3 regions of the Salmonella sp. FC25216 genome follow, and region 1 is predicted to be linked to each of the others. Evidence: predicted binding sites of a transcription regulator. Region 1 holds the regulator's gene; each other region holds the start of a gene.

Region 1 (5,975 bases):
AACCAGCATTTCACGCTGGCATGTGAAAAAATGTTCAACTGCACCGGAAAAGTAGTGGTGATGGGTATGGGAAAATCCGGTCATATCGGACGGAAAATGGCCGCCACTTTCGCCAGTACCGGCACCTCTTCCTTTTTTGTACATCCGGGCGAAGCCGCGCACGGCGATTTGGGGATGGTTACGCCGCAGGATGTGGTTATCGCTATCTCCAACTCCGGCGAATCCAGCGAGATCGCGGCGCTAATACCGGTGCTTAAACGCCTGCATGTACCGTTAATTTGCATTACCGGGCGACCGGAAAGCAGCATGGCGCGTGCGGCAGATGTGCATCTGTGTGTTAAAGTGCCCAAAGAAGCGTGCCCGTTAGGCCTGGCGCCTACCAGTAGTACCACCGCAACGCTGGTGATGGGCGACGCGCTCGCCGTGGCATTGTTAAAAGCGCGCGGCTTTACCGCCGAAGATTTCGCTCTGTCGCATCCTGGCGGCGCGCTGGGACGTAAGCTGCTGCTGCGCGTAAGCGATATTATGCATACCGGCGATGAAATCCCGCATGTTAATAAACATGCCAGCCTGCGTGATGCGCTATTAGAAATTACGCGTAAAAATCTCGGTATGACCGTCATTTGCGATGAATCCATGAAGATCGACGGCATCTTCACCGACGGCGATTTACGTCGCGTATTCGACATGGGCGGCGATATGCGCCAGTTGGGGATCGCCGAGGTGATGACGCCAGGGGGCATTCGCGTGCGTCCCGGTATTCTCGCCGTCGATGCGCTGAATTTAATGCAGTCCCGCCATATCACCTCCGTACTGGTTGCTGATGGCGACCAGTTACTCGGTGTGTTACATATGCATGATCTCCTGCGTGCAGGCGTCGTGTAGAAACTCAAGGATAATTAACGATGAGTAAAGCAGGTGCGTCGCTTGCGACCTGTTATGGCCCCGTCAGCACCCACGTCATGACAAAGGCGGAGAATATCCGTCTGCTCATCCTTGACGTGGATGGCGTATTGTCTGACGGCCTAATTTATATGGGCAATAACGGCGAAGAGCTGAAGGCTTTCAACGTTCGTGACGGCTATGGCATTCGCTGTGTTTTGACCTCCAATATCGAGGTTGCCATTATTACCGGACGAAAGGCTAAACTTGTAGAAGATCGCTGCGCCACGCTGGGGATCGCCCATCTTTATCAGGGGCAGTCGAATAAGCTGATCGCCTTTAGCAATCTGCTGGAAAAACTGGCTATTGCACCGGAAAACGTCGCCTATGTTGGCGATGATCTGATTGACTGGCCGGTAATGGAAAAAGTGGGATTAAGCGTTGCCGTTGCGGATGCGCATCCGCTGCTGATCCCCCGCGCTGACTATGTGACGCACATTGCCGGCGGGCGCGGCGCGGTACGTGAGGTGTGCGATTTGCTGCTGCTGGCGCAGGGCAAGCTGAATGAGGCCAAAGGGCAATCGATATGAGTAAAACCAGACGTTGGGTTATCATTCTACTGTCGTTGGCCATTCTGGTACTGATTGGTATCAATCTGGCAGATAAAGACGATCCTGCCGCCGTGGTGGTCAATAGCAACGATCCCACGTATAAAAGCGAGCATACGGATACCGTCGTGTACAGTCCGGAAGGCGCGTTGAGCTATCGTCTGATCGCACAGCACGTTGAATATTTTTCCGATCAGGCGGTCTCATGGTTTACGCAACCGGTATTAACCACCTTTGATAAGGATAAAGTGCCGACATGGTCGATCAAAGCCGATAAAGCCAAATTGACTAACGATCGGATGCTCTATCTGTATGGCCATGTTGAAGTCAACGCCCTGGTGCCTGACGCTCAACTACGCAGAATTACCACCGATAACGCGCAAATTAATCTGGTGACGCAGGACGTTACTTCGAACGATCTGGTGACGTTATACGGCACAACATTTAACTCCAGCGGACTGAAAATGCGCGGTAACTTACGCAGCAAGAACGCCGAGCTGATTGAAAAGGTTAGAACCTCTTATGAAATTCAAAACAAACAAACTCAGCCTTAATCTTATGCTTGCCGGCTCGCTGCTGGCCGCCAGCATTCCGGCATTCGCCGTCACGGGCGATACCGAGCAGCCTATTCATATTGACTCGGATCAACAGTCGCTGGATATGCAAGGCAACGTCGTGACCTTTACGGGCAACGTGGTGATGACCCAGGGCACGATTAAGATCAACGCCGATAAAGTCGTTGTTACCCGCCCTGGCGGCGAGCAAGGGAAAGAGGTGATCGACGGTTACGGCAATCCGGCCACCTTCTACCAGATGCAGGACAACGGTAAACCGGTGAAAGGCCACGCTTCACATATGCATTACGAACTGGCAAAAGATTTTGTGGTGCTGACCGGCAACGCTTATCTGGAACAGCTTGACAGCAACATTACTGGCGACAAAATCACCTATTTGGTGAAAGAGCAGAAAATGCAGGCCTTCAGCGAGAAAGGCAAACGCGTCACCACCGTTCTGGTGCCGTCGCAGTTGCAAGACAAAAACAAAGGCCAGACTCCGGCGCAAAAGAAGAGTAACTAATTCGTTATGGCAACATTAACTGCAAAGAATCTGGCGAAGGCCTATAAAGGCCGTCGCGTAGTGGAAGATGTCAGTCTGACCGTTAACTCCGGGGAGATTGTCGGTCTGCTCGGTCCAAACGGCGCAGGTAAAACCACCACCTTTTATATGGTCGTCGGTATCGTGCCGCGTGACGCGGGCAATATCATCATTGATGATGAAGATATCAGTCTGCTGCCGCTGCACGCGCGCGCGCGCCGCGGTATCGGCTATTTGCCGCAGGAAGCCTCTATTTTCCGCCGTCTCAGCGTATTTGATAACCTGATGGCGGTACTGCAAATTCGTGACGATTTGACCGCAGAACAGCGAGAAGACCGCGCCAACGAGCTGATGGAAGAGTTTCATATTGAGCATCTGCGCGACAGCATGGGACAGGCGCTGTCCGGTGGTGAACGCCGTCGTGTAGAAATTGCCCGCGCGTTGGCCGCTAATCCCAAATTTATCCTGCTGGATGAACCCTTTGCCGGCGTTGACCCGATTTCCGTTATCGACATCAAACGCATTATCGAACATCTGCGCGATAGCGGGCTCGGGGTGCTGATCACCGACCATAATGTCCGTGAGACGCTGGCAGTCTGTGAACGCGCCTATATCGTAAGCCAGGGCCACCTTATCGCCCACGGTACGCCGACAGAAATCCTGCAAGACGAACACGTTAAGCGTGTATATCTTGGGGAAGACTTCAGACTCTGATAGGGTAGAGGGCTATGCTGCTCTAGCGGGAGAAAACGACTCTGAATATGAAGCAAGGTTTGCAACTCAGGCTTAGCCAACAACTGGCGATGACGCCTCAGCTACAACAGGCCATCCGTCTGTTGCAGTTGTCTACGCTGGAACTTCAGCAGGAACTCCAGCAAGCGCTGGAAAATAACCCGCTGCTTGAGCAAACCGATCTTCATGACGAAATCGACACTCAGCAACCTCAGGATGACGATCCTCTCGATACCGCAGATGCGCTCGAACAGAAAGAGATGCCGGAAGAGCTGCCGCTTGACGCCAGTTGGGATGAAATTTACACCGCCGGGACGCCATCCGGCCCCAGCGGCGATTATATCGATGATGAACTGCCCGTCTATCAGGGCGAAACGACGCAGTCGTTGCAGGATTATCTGATGTGGCAGGTTGAGCTAACGCCCTTCTCGGACACCGATCGCGCCATTGCGACATCCATTGTCGATGCGGTAGATGATACCGGTTATCTCACCGTATCCCTGGATGAAATTCGCGAAAGCATGGGCGATGAAGAGGTAGATCTTGATGAAGTCGAAGCCGTCCTGAAGCGTATTCAGCGTTTTGATCCGGTGGGCGTTGCGGCGAAAGATCTTCGCGACTGTCTGCTGATCCAGCTTTCACAATTCGACAAATCCACGCCGTGGCTGGAAGAGGCGCGGCTCATTATCTGCGATCACCTTGATCTGCTGGCCAACCACGATTTCCGCACGTTGATGCGCGTTACCCGACTGAAAGAAGAGGTACTGAAAGAGGCGGTAAACCTGATTCAGTCGCTCGATCCCAGACCCGGTCAGTCGATCCAGACCGGCGAGCCGGAGTACGTTATCCCGGATGTGCTGGTACGCAAGCATAACGGCCGCTGGACGGTGGAGCTTAATAGCGACAGTATTCCCCGTTTACAGATTAACCAGCACTATGCCGCCATGTGCAACAGCGCGCGCAACGATACCGACAGCCAGTTCATCCGCAGTAATTTACAGGATGCGAAGTGGCTGATAAAAAGCCTTGAAAGCCGCAACGACACGCTGCTGCGTGTCAGTCGCTGCATCGTCGAGCAACAGCAAGCCTTTTTTGAACAGGGCGAAGAATATATGAAACCGATGGTACTGGCGGATATCGCCCAGGCCGTCGAGATGCACGAATCCACCATATCCCGCGTGACCACGCAGAAGTATCTGCACAGCCCGCGCGGTATTTTTGAACTCAAATATTTCTTTTCCAGCCACGTCAATACCGAAGGCGGAGGCGAAGCCTCTTCCACCGCGATTCGCGCGCTGGTGAAGAAGTTAATTGCGGCGGAAAACCCCGCGAAACCGCTGAGCGACAGCAAGTTAACCTCTCTGCTGTCAGAACAGGGTATCATGGTGGCGCGCCGCACTGTTGCGAAGTACCGAGAGTCTTTATCCATTCCGCCGTCAAACCAACGCAAACAGCTGGTTTGACCCAACCGATAAGGAAGACACTATGCAGCTCAATATCACCGGACATAACGTCGAAATTACTGAAGCCCTGCGTGAATTTGTGACGACGAAATTCGCCAAACTTGAACAGTATTTTGAGCGGATTAATCAGGTATACGTGGTGTTGAAAGTGGAGAAGGTCACGCACATCTCGGATGCGACGCTACACGTTAACGGCGGCGAAATTCACGCCAGCGCGGAAGGCCAGGATATGTATGCCGCCATTGACGGCTTGATTGATAAACTGGCAAGGCAGTTAACCAGGCATAAAGATAAACTGAAACAACACTAATTGTCCGGGCAGTTAGCCAGTGCAGGACGGCCTGTTGTGTGACACAACGGGCCATTTGTACAGTTAGCGCTCCGAACCTGGCCATCAACCTGACAGGACAGGTTCTTAGGTGAAATTATGATAAATAACGATACGACTCTACAACTGAGCAGTGTACTTAACCAGGAGTGTACGCGTAGCGGCGTTCATTGTCAGAGTAAGAAACGCGCGCTGGAAATCATCAGCGAACTGGCGGCAAAACAGCTCAGTTTACCTCCTCAGGTCGTGTTTGAAGCCATTCTGACACGCGAAAAAATGGGCAGTACCGGTATTGGTAATGGTATCGCCATCCCGCACGGGAAACTGGAAGAAGATACCTTACGCGCCGTCGGCGTGTTCGTTCAGCTCGAAACGCCTATCGCGTTCGATGCCATCGATAACCAGCCGGTCGATCTCCTCTTCGCCCTGCTGGTGCCCGCCGATCAGACTAAAACGCATCTGCATACGCTGTCGCTGGTCGCGAAACGTCTGGCGGATAAAACGATCTGCCGCCGCCTGCGCGCGGCGCTGAATGATGAAGAGCTGTATCAAATCATTACTGACACCGAAGGTGAGCAGAATGAGGCATAACAACTCAATGGCATTTCTTTCTGTCGTTGTGAGGAGAAACGGTACATGGTACTGATGATCGTCAGCGGGCGTTCCGGATCAGGTAAATCTGTCGCTCTACGCGCGCTGGAAGATATGGGTTTTTACTGCGTGGATAACCTTCCCGTCGTGCTGTTGCCCGATCTGGCGCGAACACTGGCCGATCGCCAGATTTCCGCCGCCGTCAGCATTGATGTGCGCAATATGCCTGAATCACCTGAGATTTTTGAACAGGCGATGAATAATCTGCCTGACGCT
Region 2 (5,975 bases), on a different contig from region 1:
CTCGGCTGGATACGTTTCGAGAAGCGAAGAGGTAAAGCGTGAGATAGCGCGCACTCTGACATGCGCGCCGGGAATATTAGTGCAGGATTTTCGCAAGGAAGTCTTTTGCGCGATCGGAACTGGGGTTAGCGAAGAACTCCTCTTTTGGCGAATCTTCGACGATTTTTCCTTCATCCATAAAGATTACCCGGTTAGCCACTTTACGGGCAAAACCCATTTCGTGCGTCACTACCATCATGGTCATGCCTTCATGGGCCAGTTCGACCATGACGTCCAGCACCTCGTTGATCATTTCCGGATCGAGCGCGGAAGTAGGTTCATCGAATAACATGGCAATGGGGTCCATACACAGCGCGCGGGCAATCGCCACGCGCTGCTGCTGACCGCCGGAAAGCTGGGCGGGATATTTATTGGCGTGCGCCGAGAGCCCAACGCGCTCCAGCAGCTTGAGCCCTTTATCGCGGGCGGCGGCCTTATCGCGTTTCAGCACTTTCACCTGCGCCAGCGTCAGGTTTTCGATGATCGACAGGTGGGGAAACAGCTCGAAGTGCTGGAATACCATGCCCACGCGGGAACGCAGTTTCGCCAGGTCGGTTTTTTTGTCGTTCACAATAATGCCGTTAACGGTAATTTCGCCTTTTTGCACCGGTTCCAGACCGTTGACGGTCTTAATCAGCGTGGATTTACCGGAACCCGATGGCCCGCAGACTACCACCACTTCGCCTTTTTTCACTTCTGTTGAACAATCGGTCAGCACCTGAAAGTGACCATACCATTTTGAAACATTTTTCAGGGTAATCATTAAACTGTCCTTTTCTTCAAATAGCTGACCAGCAACGACGCGCTCAGGCTGATAACAAAATAAACGGCGCCGGCGAACAGAATCATTTCGACCTGAGTACCGTCACGCTCGCCGATAGTAGACGCGGTGCGGAAGAAGTCCGCCAGGCTTAGTACATAAACTAAAGAGGTGTCCTGAAATAGCACAATGCCCTGCGTAAGCAACAGCGGCACCATCGCCCGAAACGCCTGCGGCAGAATAATTAGCTTCATCGACTGCCAGTGGGTCATCCCCAGCGCCAGCGCCGCGCTGGACTGCCCGCGGGAAATACTTTGAATACCGGCGCGAATAATCTCGGAATAGTAGGCCGCTTCAAACATGGAGAATGCCACCATCGCGGAGATCAGGCGGATATCGGTTTTCGGCGATAGCCCCAGCACGTTTTGCAGAAAGCCGGGTACAATCAGATAGAACCACAGTAAGACCATGACCAACGGGATGGAACGGAAAACGTTAACATACGCTTTAGCAAACCAGGCGATGGGGGCAAAGCTTGAGAGGCGCATGACGGCCAGAATGGTTCCCCAGACTATCCCCACGACAACGGCGGTGACGGTGATCTTCAGCGTGATGACCAACCCGGCCAGCAGGTAAGGCAGTGAGGGGATAATCGAACTCCAGTCAAATTCGTACATTATTTGCTCCCCACGTTGCCCGGCAGGCGGACTTTGCGTTCAACCAGGCTCATGACCAGCATGATAACGGCGTTAATCAGCACATAGGCCAGCGTAATGGCGGTGAAGGATTCCCAGGCGTGCGCCGAGTAATCCAACAGTTTGCCTGCCTGCGCCGCCATATCCACCAGACCGATGGTTGAGGCGATAGCTGAGTTTTTCACCAGATTCATCATCTCTGACGTCATTGGCGGCACAATAACGCGATAGGCATTCGGCAGCAGGACATAGCGATAAGCCTGCGGCAGCGTTAGCCCCATCGCCAGCGCCGCGTTCTTCTGTCCGCGAGGCAGAGACTGAATAGCGGCGCGCACCTGTTCGCAAACGCGGGCGGCGGTAAACAGTCCCAGACAGATCATTGAGGAGAGGAAAAACTGAATATTGGGATCGAGTTCCGCCTTAAACCACATGCCAAGATCTTCCGGCAACAGTTCAGGCACCACCAGGTACCAGGTGAAGAATTGCACGATCAGTGGCACGTTACGGAACAGTTCTACGTACAATGTGCCCAGTCCGGAGAGGAAACGGTTGGGAACGGTACGTAAAATGCCGAAAATAGATCCTACCAGGAAAGCGATAATCCAGGCGGTAATCGAAAGGGCTACGGTGACCTGAAAACCACTCCATAGCCAGCCAAGATAGGTGGTGTTGCCGAAGGGGGCTTCTTGTAAAAAAATACCCCAGTTCCAGTCTATTGACATACATCTACTCCGAAAAAAAAGGGTAGCAGCGCTACCCTCGAAGATTGTTGCCCGGCGATTTGCGGTTTCAGGCCCGATGGGGAACGACCATCAGGCTTATAGTCTGTCCGTGCTGAGCGACAATCGAGAGGACAGGAGGTCCCGCCCCATTTAGTTTTAGTTAGTTAAGCGCTTTATCATTCGGTGCTTTGAACAGGGCTTTCATCTCGTCAGACAACTCGAAATTCATGTTCAGATTTTTCGGGGGGATCGGATTTTTAAACCACTTATCAAACCACTTCGCCGCTTCGCCGGAGGTTTGCGCCTGGGCGATAGTGTCATCCATTAACTTTTTGAATTGCGGATCGTTTTTACGCAGCATACAGCCGTAGGCTTCCTGGGACTGCGGTTTACCGACAATCTCCCAGTTATCCGGTTTCTTCGCTTTGGCGCGCTCGCCGGCCAGCAACGCGTCATCCATCATAAAGGCGACAGCGCGACCGCTTTCCAGGGTGCGGAACGAGTCACCGTGGTCTTTCGCGCTAATAATGCGCATATCCATCTTTTGCTCTTCGTTAAGCTTATGCAGCAGAATTTCAGAGGTCGTCCCGGAGGTTACGACGACCGCTTTCCCTTTCAGGTCCGGGAAATCTTTAATATCGCCGCCTTTTTTAGTCAGCAGTCGCGTGCCGACGACGAAAATCGTATCGGAGAAGGCAGCCTGTTTCTGGCGTTCAAGGTTATTAGTCGTTGAACCGCATTCAAAATCGAACGTTCCGTTTTGCAACAGCGGAATACGGTTTTGCGAGGTGATCGGGATCAGCTTCACCTGCAGATCGGGCTTGTTAAGTTTCTTTTTTACCGCTTCCACAATGGCGTTGGAGTAGTCCTGGGAATAGCCGACCACTTTCTGCTGGTTGTCGTAATAAGAAAAGGGCACAGATGATTCGCGATGCCCGACGACGATCACGCCATTTTTAGCGATCTTATCCAGGGTGCTACCAGCGGCAGGGGCGCTATCTTCTGCGTGCGCAAGGCCCGCAGACAGTCCCATGACCAGCATTGCTGTGGTTAGCTTACGTAATTGCATATCCAACTCCTTTATCATCTGCGCCGTCGACGCATTGATAGCTATTGTGATGTTGTTATTGCCTGCAACTTGCGCGTGCAGTGTTATATGTGTTTGTTAACATTTAGTGTGGCTTGTTGTAAATATTTTGCTGCGATATTGTTTATTTTTGCGAAGTGCGCCGCACCGTTCAGAGGCAAAAATCCTACATTGCACCGTTCAGGTGCTACCGACGATCGATTTTGGTGCGACCCGGTTGCACAAGCAGCCAGAACAGGTTTGTCATGTATAACAAAGCAATAGACGTGCCAGAATAGGGTAAAAGGGGGATTTCCAGGCCGGATAAGCGAAGCGCCATCCGGCCTGGGGAGAGATTATTTCCGCCGTTGCCGCAGACTCATTACCACCGCGCCAAAAGCAAACAGCGCGGTCAGTATCCATAGCGGCCAGTTGCCGGTACGGGCATAGGGGGTTAAACCTGTGGTTGGCGTGACGTTGGTTGTCAGTACCTGGCGAGTGAACTGCGGGATCATCGCCTGGATTTCGCCCTGCGGGCCAATCACCGCCGTAATACCGTTATTAGTACTGCGCAGCAACGGACGCGCCAGCTCCAGCGAACGCATCCGCGCCATCTGGAAATGTTGCCACGGGCCAATGGACTTACCAAACCAGGCGTCGTTAGAAATAGTCAGCAGATAGTCGGTGTCCGGGCGGAAGTTATCCCGCACCTGTTCGCCAAGAATTATTTCATAACAGATTGCCGCCGTCAGCTTATAGTCGTGCGCATGTAACTGCGGCTGGATATAAGGGCCACGGCTAAAGGAGGACATGGGCAGATCGAAGAACGGTGCCAGCGGACGCAGGATAGACTCCAGCGGAACAAACTCGCCAAAGGGCACAAGGTGATTTTTATTGTAGCGATTGGGCGAGTCATAACTGTATGGATTATCCTTGCCCAGCGTGATAATCGTATTGTAGGTGTCGTATCGATTCTGTTTATTGAGACGCGCATCGACAATACCGGTGATCAGCGTGCTATTTTTTTCGCGTAACATCTCGTCCAGCGAACGAAGGAAGGGCTGCTGATTGATTTCGAGATCCGGAATCGCCGACTCCGGCCAGATAATAATTTGTGATTTGCCTAACTCTGGTCGGGTTTCGTTGAGATAGATTTTTAGCGTATTCAGTAGCTGGTTTTCGTCCCACTTCAGCGACTGCGGGATATCGCCCTGTACCAGCGATACCTGGGTCGTTTTGGCCGGTTCCAGCGTAAACCACTGGATATAGCGTAGCGGAAAGGGCAGAGCAAACAGAATCACGGCGACAGCCAGCGGACGCCAGTTCCGCGTCGCCAATGCCAGCGCTAACAGACCGCTGACCATCATCAGCAGGAAGTTGATCGCTTCGACGCCCATCACCGGCGCCAGACCTTTTAGCGGGCCGTCGACCTGACTATAGCCAAATTGCAGCCAGGGGAAGCCGGTCAGCACCCAGCCGCGTAAAAATTCGGTGATTTGCCATATTGCAGGCGCGGCGATAGCGACGCGCAGCCAGTTGGTTTTTGGCCACAGGCGCGACAAAATCCCGGCAAACAGTCCGGTATACAGCGAGAGATAAGCTGCAAGCAGCACCACCAGAAAAACGTTAACCGGACCCGGCATTCCGCCAAACTGCGCGATACTGACATAAACCCAGTTAATCCCGCTACCGAAAAGTCCGAGTCCCCAGCAATAGCCGATGGCGGCAGACTGGAGCGGGCGGCGATTGAACGTTAAGGCCTGCAGCCCGATAAGCGACACTATCGCTGCGGGCCAGACGTCATACGGAGAGAAAGCCAGTGTTCCGCAGGCGCCGAATAATAACGCCAGCAGCAGGCGAAGACGCTGGCGTTCAATTAACGAGGCAAATGCCATTTTTAGTCCACTATTGCTGTTATTCGTTCAGTTTTGGCTGGGGCGAGTCATCCGGGATTCTGACATGCACCTGAATGATACGGCGACTATCGGCCATCGCCACTTTGAACTGGTAACCATCAATGTCAATGGTTTCGCCGCGGGCCGGTAAATGACCGAACGCCTGCATCACCAGCCCGCCGATGGTATCGACTTCTTCATCGCTGAAGTGGGTGCCGAAAGCGTCATTGAAGTCTTCAATTGACGCCAGCGCGCGAATCGTCCAGGTATGGCGGCTAAGCTGACGGAAGTCGATATCGTCTTCTTCGTCATACTCATCTTCAATTTCACCGACAATCAGTTCGAGGATGTCTTCGATAGTCACGAGGCCGGAAACGCCGCCGAACTCATCAATCACGATCGCCATATGGTAACGCTGGGAGCGGAACTCCTTGAGCATACGATCGACGCGTTTGCTCTCCGGTACGACAACGGCGGGGCGTAACACTTTGTCCATGCTGAAGGCTTCGGCATCGCTGCGCATAAACGGCAGCAAATCTTTGGCCATCAGAATCCCTTCAATGTGATCTTTATCTTCGCTGATCACCGGAAAACGCGAGTGGGCGGACTCGATGATAACATCGAGACATTCGTCCAGCGTCTGGTTGCGTTTCAGGGTAATCATCTGGGAGCGTGGGATCATAATATCGCGAACGCGCTGGTCGGCGATGTCCATTACCCCTTCGAGCATATCGCGCGTATCTTCATCGATAAGCTCGTTCTGCCCGGAATCACGGATCAGCGCCAGCAACTCATCAC
Region 3 (5,975 bases), on a different contig from region 1:
CGATCTTATCGCGCGCGCGACGAATGATGTGGATCGCGTGGTATTTGCGGCAGGCGAGGGCGTTCTGACGCTGGTTGACTCGTTGGTAATGGGCTGCGCGGTACTGATTGTCATGTCGACGCAAATTAGCTGGCAGCTAACGCTATTAGCGTTGTTGCCGATGCCGATTATGGCGCTGATGATCAAACGTTACGGCGATCGGCTGCATGATTACTTCAAACTGGCGCAGGCCGCCTTCTCCAGCCTGAACGACCGCACGCAGGAGAGTCTGACCAGCATTCGCATGATAAAAGCGTTTGGCCTGGAGGACCGCCAGTCCTCGCTGTTTGCGGCGGATGCCGAAGATACTGGCAAGAAAAATATGCGAGTGGCGCGTATTGATGCGCGTTTTGATCCAACTATTTACATCGCCATTGGCATGGCGAACCTGCTCGCGATTAGCGGCGGAAGCTGGATGGTGGTTAACGGCAGCCTGACGCTGGGCGAACTCACCAGCTTTATGATGTATCTGGGGTTGATGATTTGGCCCATGCTGGCGCTGGCCTGGATGTTTAATATCGTGGAGCGAGGTAGCGCCGCTTACAGCCGCATCCGCGCCATGCTGGCGGAAGCGCCGGTAGTTAAGGATGGTAAAGAGCCGGTCCCGGCGGGGCGGGGCGAATTGACGGCGGCGATTCGTGAGTTTCGCTATCCGCAAACGACGCATCCGGCGCTGGAGAATGTGAACTTTCGTCTTAAACCGGGTCAGATGCTGGGGATATGCGGTCCGACCGGCGCGGGGAAAAGCACAATATTGTCGCTTATCCAGCGCCATTTTGATGTGACGCAGGGAGAAATCCGTTTCCATGACATGCCGTTGACGCATCTGCAGCTTGATAGCTGGCGTAGCCGACTGGCGGTGGTCAGTCAGACGCCGTTTTTGTTCTCGGACTCTATTGCCAATAATATTGCGCTCGGACGCCCGGAGGCGACCCAGGAAGAGATTGAACAGGTGGCGCGTTTAGCCAGCGTACATGAGGATATTCTCCGTCTTCCTCAGGGCTACGACACGCAGGTAGGCGAACGCGGCGTAATGCTATCGGGAGGGCAAAAACAGCGTATCTCGATTGCCAGAGCGCTACTGTTGAATGCGGAAATTCTGCTTCTCGATGATGCGCTCTCGGCAGTAGATGGTCGCACGGAGCATCAGATTTTGCATAATTTGCGCCAGTGGGGCGAAGGGCGCACGGTCATCATAAGCGCGCATCGTTTATCTGCGTTGACCGATGCCAATGAAATTATGGTGATGCAACATGGTCATGTTGTTCAGCGCGGCGATCACGATCAACTGGCGCAGCAGCTTGGCTGGTATCGCGATATGTATCGCTATCAGCAACTGGAGGCCGCGCTGGATGACGCGCCGGAAAGCGGCGAGGAGGCGGCGAATGCGTAGTTTTGGACAGCTATGGCCGACGCTGAAACGGTTGCTGGCGTATGGCTCGCCCTGGCGAAAACCGCTCTCTGTCGCGGTGATTATGCTGTGGATTGCGGCGGCGGCGGAGGTTAGCGGTCCGCTGCTGATCAGCTATTTCATTGACAACATGGTGGCCCAACACCATTTACCTCTGGGTAAAGTCGCGGGGCTGGCGGCCGCCTATGTGGGACTACAGTTTCTGGCGGCGGGCCTGCATTACGCCCAGTCTTTATTATTTAACCGGGCGGCCGTTGGCGTGGTTCAGACCTTGCGCACTGACGTAATGGATGCCGCCTTGCGCCAGCCGTTAAGCGCCTTCGACACCCAGCCTGTCGGACAATTAATTTCACGCGTGACTAACGACACGGAAGTTATCCGCGATCTGTATGTCACGGTCGTCGCGACGGTATTACGTAGCGCGGCGCTGATCGGCGCCATGCTGGTCGCCATGTTCAGCCTTGACTGGCGGATGGCGCTGGTGGCGATTTTGATTTTTCCGGCGGTATTGACCGTGATGATCATCTATCAGCGCTACAGCACGCCGATGGTACGCCGCGTGCGGGCATACCTGGCGGATATTAACGATGGATTTAACGAAATCATCAACGGGATGAGCGTTATTCAGCAGTTTCGCCAGCAGGCGCGCTTTGGCGAACGAATGGGCGAGGCCAGCCGTTCGCACTACATGGCGCGGATGCAGACGCTGCGCTTAGACGGATTTTTATTGCGTCCGCTGCTTAGCCTCTTTTCCGCGCTCATTTTGTGCGGTCTGTTGATGCTCTTCAGTTTTACGTCTGCCGGCACGATTGAGGTCGGGGTACTGTATGCGTTCATTAGCTATTTGTCGCGTCTGAACGAGCCGCTCATTGAACTGACCACCCAGCAATCCATGCTACAGCAGGCGGTTGTGGCGGGAGAGCGTGTTTTTGAACTGATGGATCGCCCACGACAGCGCTATGGCAGCGACGACAGGCCGTTGCAAAGCGGCGCGATTGATATTGATCATCTGTCGTTTGCTTACCGCGATGATAGCCTTGTTTTACAGGACATTACGCTATCAGTACCGTCCCGTAGTTTTGTGGCGCTGGTGGGACACACAGGCAGCGGGAAGAGCACGCTCGCCAGCTTGTTGATGGGGTACTACCCGCTGACGCAAGGCGAAATTCGGCTGGATGGGCGAGAAATCTCTTCTTTTAATCATCGCGTTTTACGCCAGGGCGTGGCGATGGTTCAACAGGACCCGGTAGTGATGGCGGATACCTTTCTGGCCAATGTGACGCTGGGGCGCGATGTTTCAGAGGCGCAGGTCTGGCAGGCGCTGGAAACGGTACAGTTGGCAGACCTGGCGCGCGGCCTGAGCCACGGGCTGCATACGCGTCTTGGTGAGCAGGGGAATACGCTGTCCGTCGGGCAAAAACAACTCTTGGCGCTGGCGCGCGTGCTGGTTGACGCCCCGCAAATATTAATTCTTGATGAAGCGACGGCCAGCATCGATTCCGGCACTGAGCAGGCGATACAGCAGGCGCTGGCGGCGATTCGCGAGCGCACCACGCTGGTGGTTATCGCCCATCGGCTATCGACTATCGTGGAGGCGGATACCATTCTGGTACTCCACCGCGGCCAGGCGGTGGAGCGCGGGACGCATCAACAATTGCTGACGGCGCAAGGACGCTACTGGCAAATGTATCAATTACAGTTGGTTGGTGAGGAGTTAGCCGCCAGCGTACATGAGGAGTCCGGCCCCGCGACGTAAGGTTTTGCCCCGTGGCGCAAAACCTCGCCCATCATGCACCGTCATGGTGCGTTTTTCTTTTCCTGCTTCGATTTTGGGGCGCGTCAATATAAAGACGCCCCGCTAACCGCGCCTTTCACCACTCACTCATTTCTGGCACACCCTTTGCAACGCTCATTTTGAATAGTCTATATGCCTTACCTAATTCTGACTGGAGGGGGTCTATGAAGCTGGTTACCGTGGTTATCAAACCGTTTAAGCTGGAGGACGTGCGGGAAGCGCTTTCTTCTATTGGCATTCAGGGATTGACCGTCACCGAAGTGAAAGGGTTTGGTCGTCAAAAAGGACACGCCGAACTGTATCGCGGCGCGGAGTACAGCGTGAATTTCCTGCCGAAAGTCAAAATTGATGTGGCTATCGCCGACGACCAACTGGAAGAGGTGATCGATATCATCACTAAAGCGGCTTATACCGGAAAAATTGGCGATGGCAAAATTTTCGTCGCGGAGCTCACGCGTGTTATTCGGATTCGTACCGGCGAAGCTGACGAAGCGGCGCTTTAAGACCCGCCACACAGCAACAGGAAATGAAAAAATGAAGATAGCGATGATAAAAACCACACTGGCTTCACTGGTGCTGCTGCCTGGGCTAACGATGGCCGCGCCAGCGGTTGCCGATAAAGCGGATAATGCTTTTATGATGATCAGCACCGCGCTGGTGCTGTTTATGACGATACCGGGTATCGCGCTGTTTTATGGCGGATTAATCCGCGCTAAAAACGTGCTGTCGATGTTAACGCAAGTGACCGTCACCTTTGCGCTGGTCTGTATTTTATGGGTGGTATACGGCTATTCGCTGGCTTTTGGCGAAGGGAATCATTTCTTCGGTAATGTCGAGGGGGCGATGTTGAAGAACATCGCGTTGACGGCGGTAACGGGCACGATTTATCAGTATATCCATGTCGCGTTTCAGGGATCTTTCGCCTGTATTACCGTCGGGCTGATTGTCGGCGCGCTGGCGGAACGTATTCGTTTTTCGGCGGTACTGATTTTTGTCGTGGTGTGGTTCACGCTCTCGTATATTCCGATTGCGCACATGGTGTGGGGCGGCGGCCTGCTGGCTGCTCACGGCGCGCTGGATTTTGCCGGCGGTACGGTGGTGCACATTAACGCCGCTATCGCCGGTCTGGTGGGGGCTTATTTAATTGGTAAGCGCGTCGGCTTTGGGAAAGAAGCATTTAAACCCCATAATCTGCCGATGGTCTTTACCGGTACTGCGATCCTGTATATCGGCTGGTTTGGATTTAACGCGGGTTCTGCCAGTAGCGCAAACGAGATAGCCGCGCTGGCTTTTGTGAACACCGTGGTGGTGACCGCCGCCGCGATTCTGGGGTGGATTATCGGCGAGTGGACGCTACGCGGTAAACCTTCCCTGCTGGGAGCCTGTTCCGGCGCGATTGCCGGTCTGGTCGGCGTGACGCCAGCCTGTGGCTATGTTGGCGTTGGCGGCGCGCTGGTTATCGGCGTTATTGCGGGTCTGGCGGGATTGTGGGGAGTCACCATGCTTAAACGTCTGTTACGGGTAGATGATCCGTGCGACGTATTTGGCGTTCACGGCGTTTGCGGGATAGTCGGCTGTCTCCTGACCGGCGTTTTTGCCGCCAGTTCGCTGGGCGGCGTTGGCTTTGTCGACGGCGTTACGATGGGCCATCAGGTTATGGTACAACTGGAAAGTATTGCTATTACGGTCGTCTGGTCCGGCGTTGTCGCGTTTGTTGGTTACAAACTGGCGGATATCCTTGTTGGACTGCGCGTACCGGAAGAGCAGGAGCGCGAGGGGCTGGATGTGAACAGCCACGGCGAGAATGCATATAACGCGTGATTGCGCAACATGCCGGATGGCGACGCGAAAGCGTCTTATCCGGCCTACGGTAGGCCTGATAAGCGCATCGCCATCAGGCCATTAACGCCGGATAGCGGCATGTTTTTTAATTGTGATTACGCATCACCCCTTCCTGCACGGTCGAGGCGACCAGCGCGCCATCCTGAGTATAAAACTCGCCGCGAACAAAGCCCCGGGCGCTGGAGGCGGAAGTGCTCTCCACGCTATAAAGTAGCCATTCATTAAGATTGAACGGGCGATGGAACCACATAGAGTGATCGATAGTGGCGATCTGAATGCCCTTTTCCAGAAAACCGATGCCGTGAGGCTGAAGCGCGACGGGGAGGAAATTCAGGTCAGAGGCATATCCCAGTAAATATTGATGGACGCGAATGTCATCCGGAACGGTGCCGTTGGCGCGAATCCATACCTGACGGGTTGGCGCGGCGACGTGACCTTTTAACGGATTGTGAAATTCGACAGGACGAATCTCCAGGGGGCGATCGCAGAGAAACTTTTCTTTCAGAATCGGCGGCAGTAAATGCGCCAGCGACTGCGCGATTTCCGTTTCTGACGGTAGTCCTTCCGGCCCGGTTGCCGTCGGCATGGTTTTTTGATGTTCAAAACCCGGTTCCGGCGCCTGGAATGAGGCGGTCATGTAAAAGATGGGTTTCCCGTTCTGAATAGCGGCAACGCGGCGGGCGCTAAAACTATTTCCATCGCGCAGCACTTCAACGTCATAGATAATGGGTTTTTGACTATCGCCTGGTCGCAGAAAATAACTGTGGAATGAATGCACCAGTCGCTCTTCCGGCACCGTCTCTTTGGCGGCATATAACGCCTGGCCCACCACCTGACCGCCAAATACCTGACGCAGCCCTAAGTCTTCACTTTGGCCCCGAAAGAGTC

Evidence for each region. The regulator sigma-54, encoded in region 1, starts transcription at its own class of promoters, with help from an activator protein. The targets are predictions, from matches to a motif close to GTTGGCACANNTTTCGCTNT.
Region 2: a site for sigma-54 is predicted at 3,558-3,577, ahead of AC3G3F_RS21230 (amino acid ABC transporter substrate-binding protein). Genes of this name have one in related genera too.
Region 3: a site for sigma-54 is predicted at 3,338-3,357, ahead of glnK (P-II family nitrogen regulator). Genes of this name have one in related genera too.

The regions. Positions count from the first base shown of each region.
Region 1 covers NZ_JBDGON010000003.1:522,391-528,365, forward strand. Annotated here, with positions in the region: gene kdsD (arabinose-5-phosphate isomerase KdsD) at 1-885, shown strand, start outside; gene kdsC (3-deoxy-manno-octulosonate-8-phosphatase KdsC) at 906-1,472, shown strand; gene lptC (LPS export ABC transporter periplasmic protein LptC) at 1,469-2,044, shown strand; gene lptA (lipopolysaccharide ABC transporter substrate-binding protein LptA) at 2,013-2,567, shown strand; gene lptB (LPS export ABC transporter ATP-binding protein) at 2,574-3,299, shown strand; gene rpoN (RNA polymerase factor sigma-54) at 3,347-4,780, shown strand; gene hpf (ribosome hibernation promoting factor) at 4,803-5,090, shown strand; gene ptsN (PTS IIA-like nitrogen regulatory protein PtsN) at 5,208-5,699, shown strand; gene rapZ (RNase adapter RapZ) at 5,745-5,975, shown strand, end outside.
Region 2 covers NZ_JBDGON010000014.1:48,712-54,686, reverse strand. Annotated here, with positions in the region: gene gltL (glutamate/aspartate ABC transporter ATP-binding protein GltL) at 77-802, opposite strand; gene gltK (glutamate/aspartate ABC transporter permease GltK) at 802-1,476, opposite strand; gene gltJ (glutamate/aspartate ABC transporter permease GltJ) at 1,476-2,216, opposite strand; gene AC3G3F_RS21230 (amino acid ABC transporter substrate-binding protein) at 2,377-3,285, opposite strand; gene lnt (apolipoprotein N-acyltransferase) at 3,639-5,177, opposite strand; gene corC (CNNM family magnesium/cobalt transport protein CorC) at 5,197-5,975, opposite strand, start outside.
Region 3 covers NZ_JBDGON010000007.1:112,025-117,999, reverse strand. Annotated here, with positions in the region: gene AC3G3F_RS15325 (SmdA family multidrug ABC transporter permease/ATP-binding protein) at 1-1,432, shown strand, start outside; gene AC3G3F_RS15320 (SmdB family multidrug efflux ABC transporter permease/ATP-binding protein) at 1,425-3,206, shown strand; gene glnK (P-II family nitrogen regulator) at 3,410-3,748, shown strand; gene amtB (ammonium transporter AmtB) at 3,780-5,066, shown strand; gene tesB (acyl-CoA thioesterase II) at 5,173-5,975, opposite strand, start outside.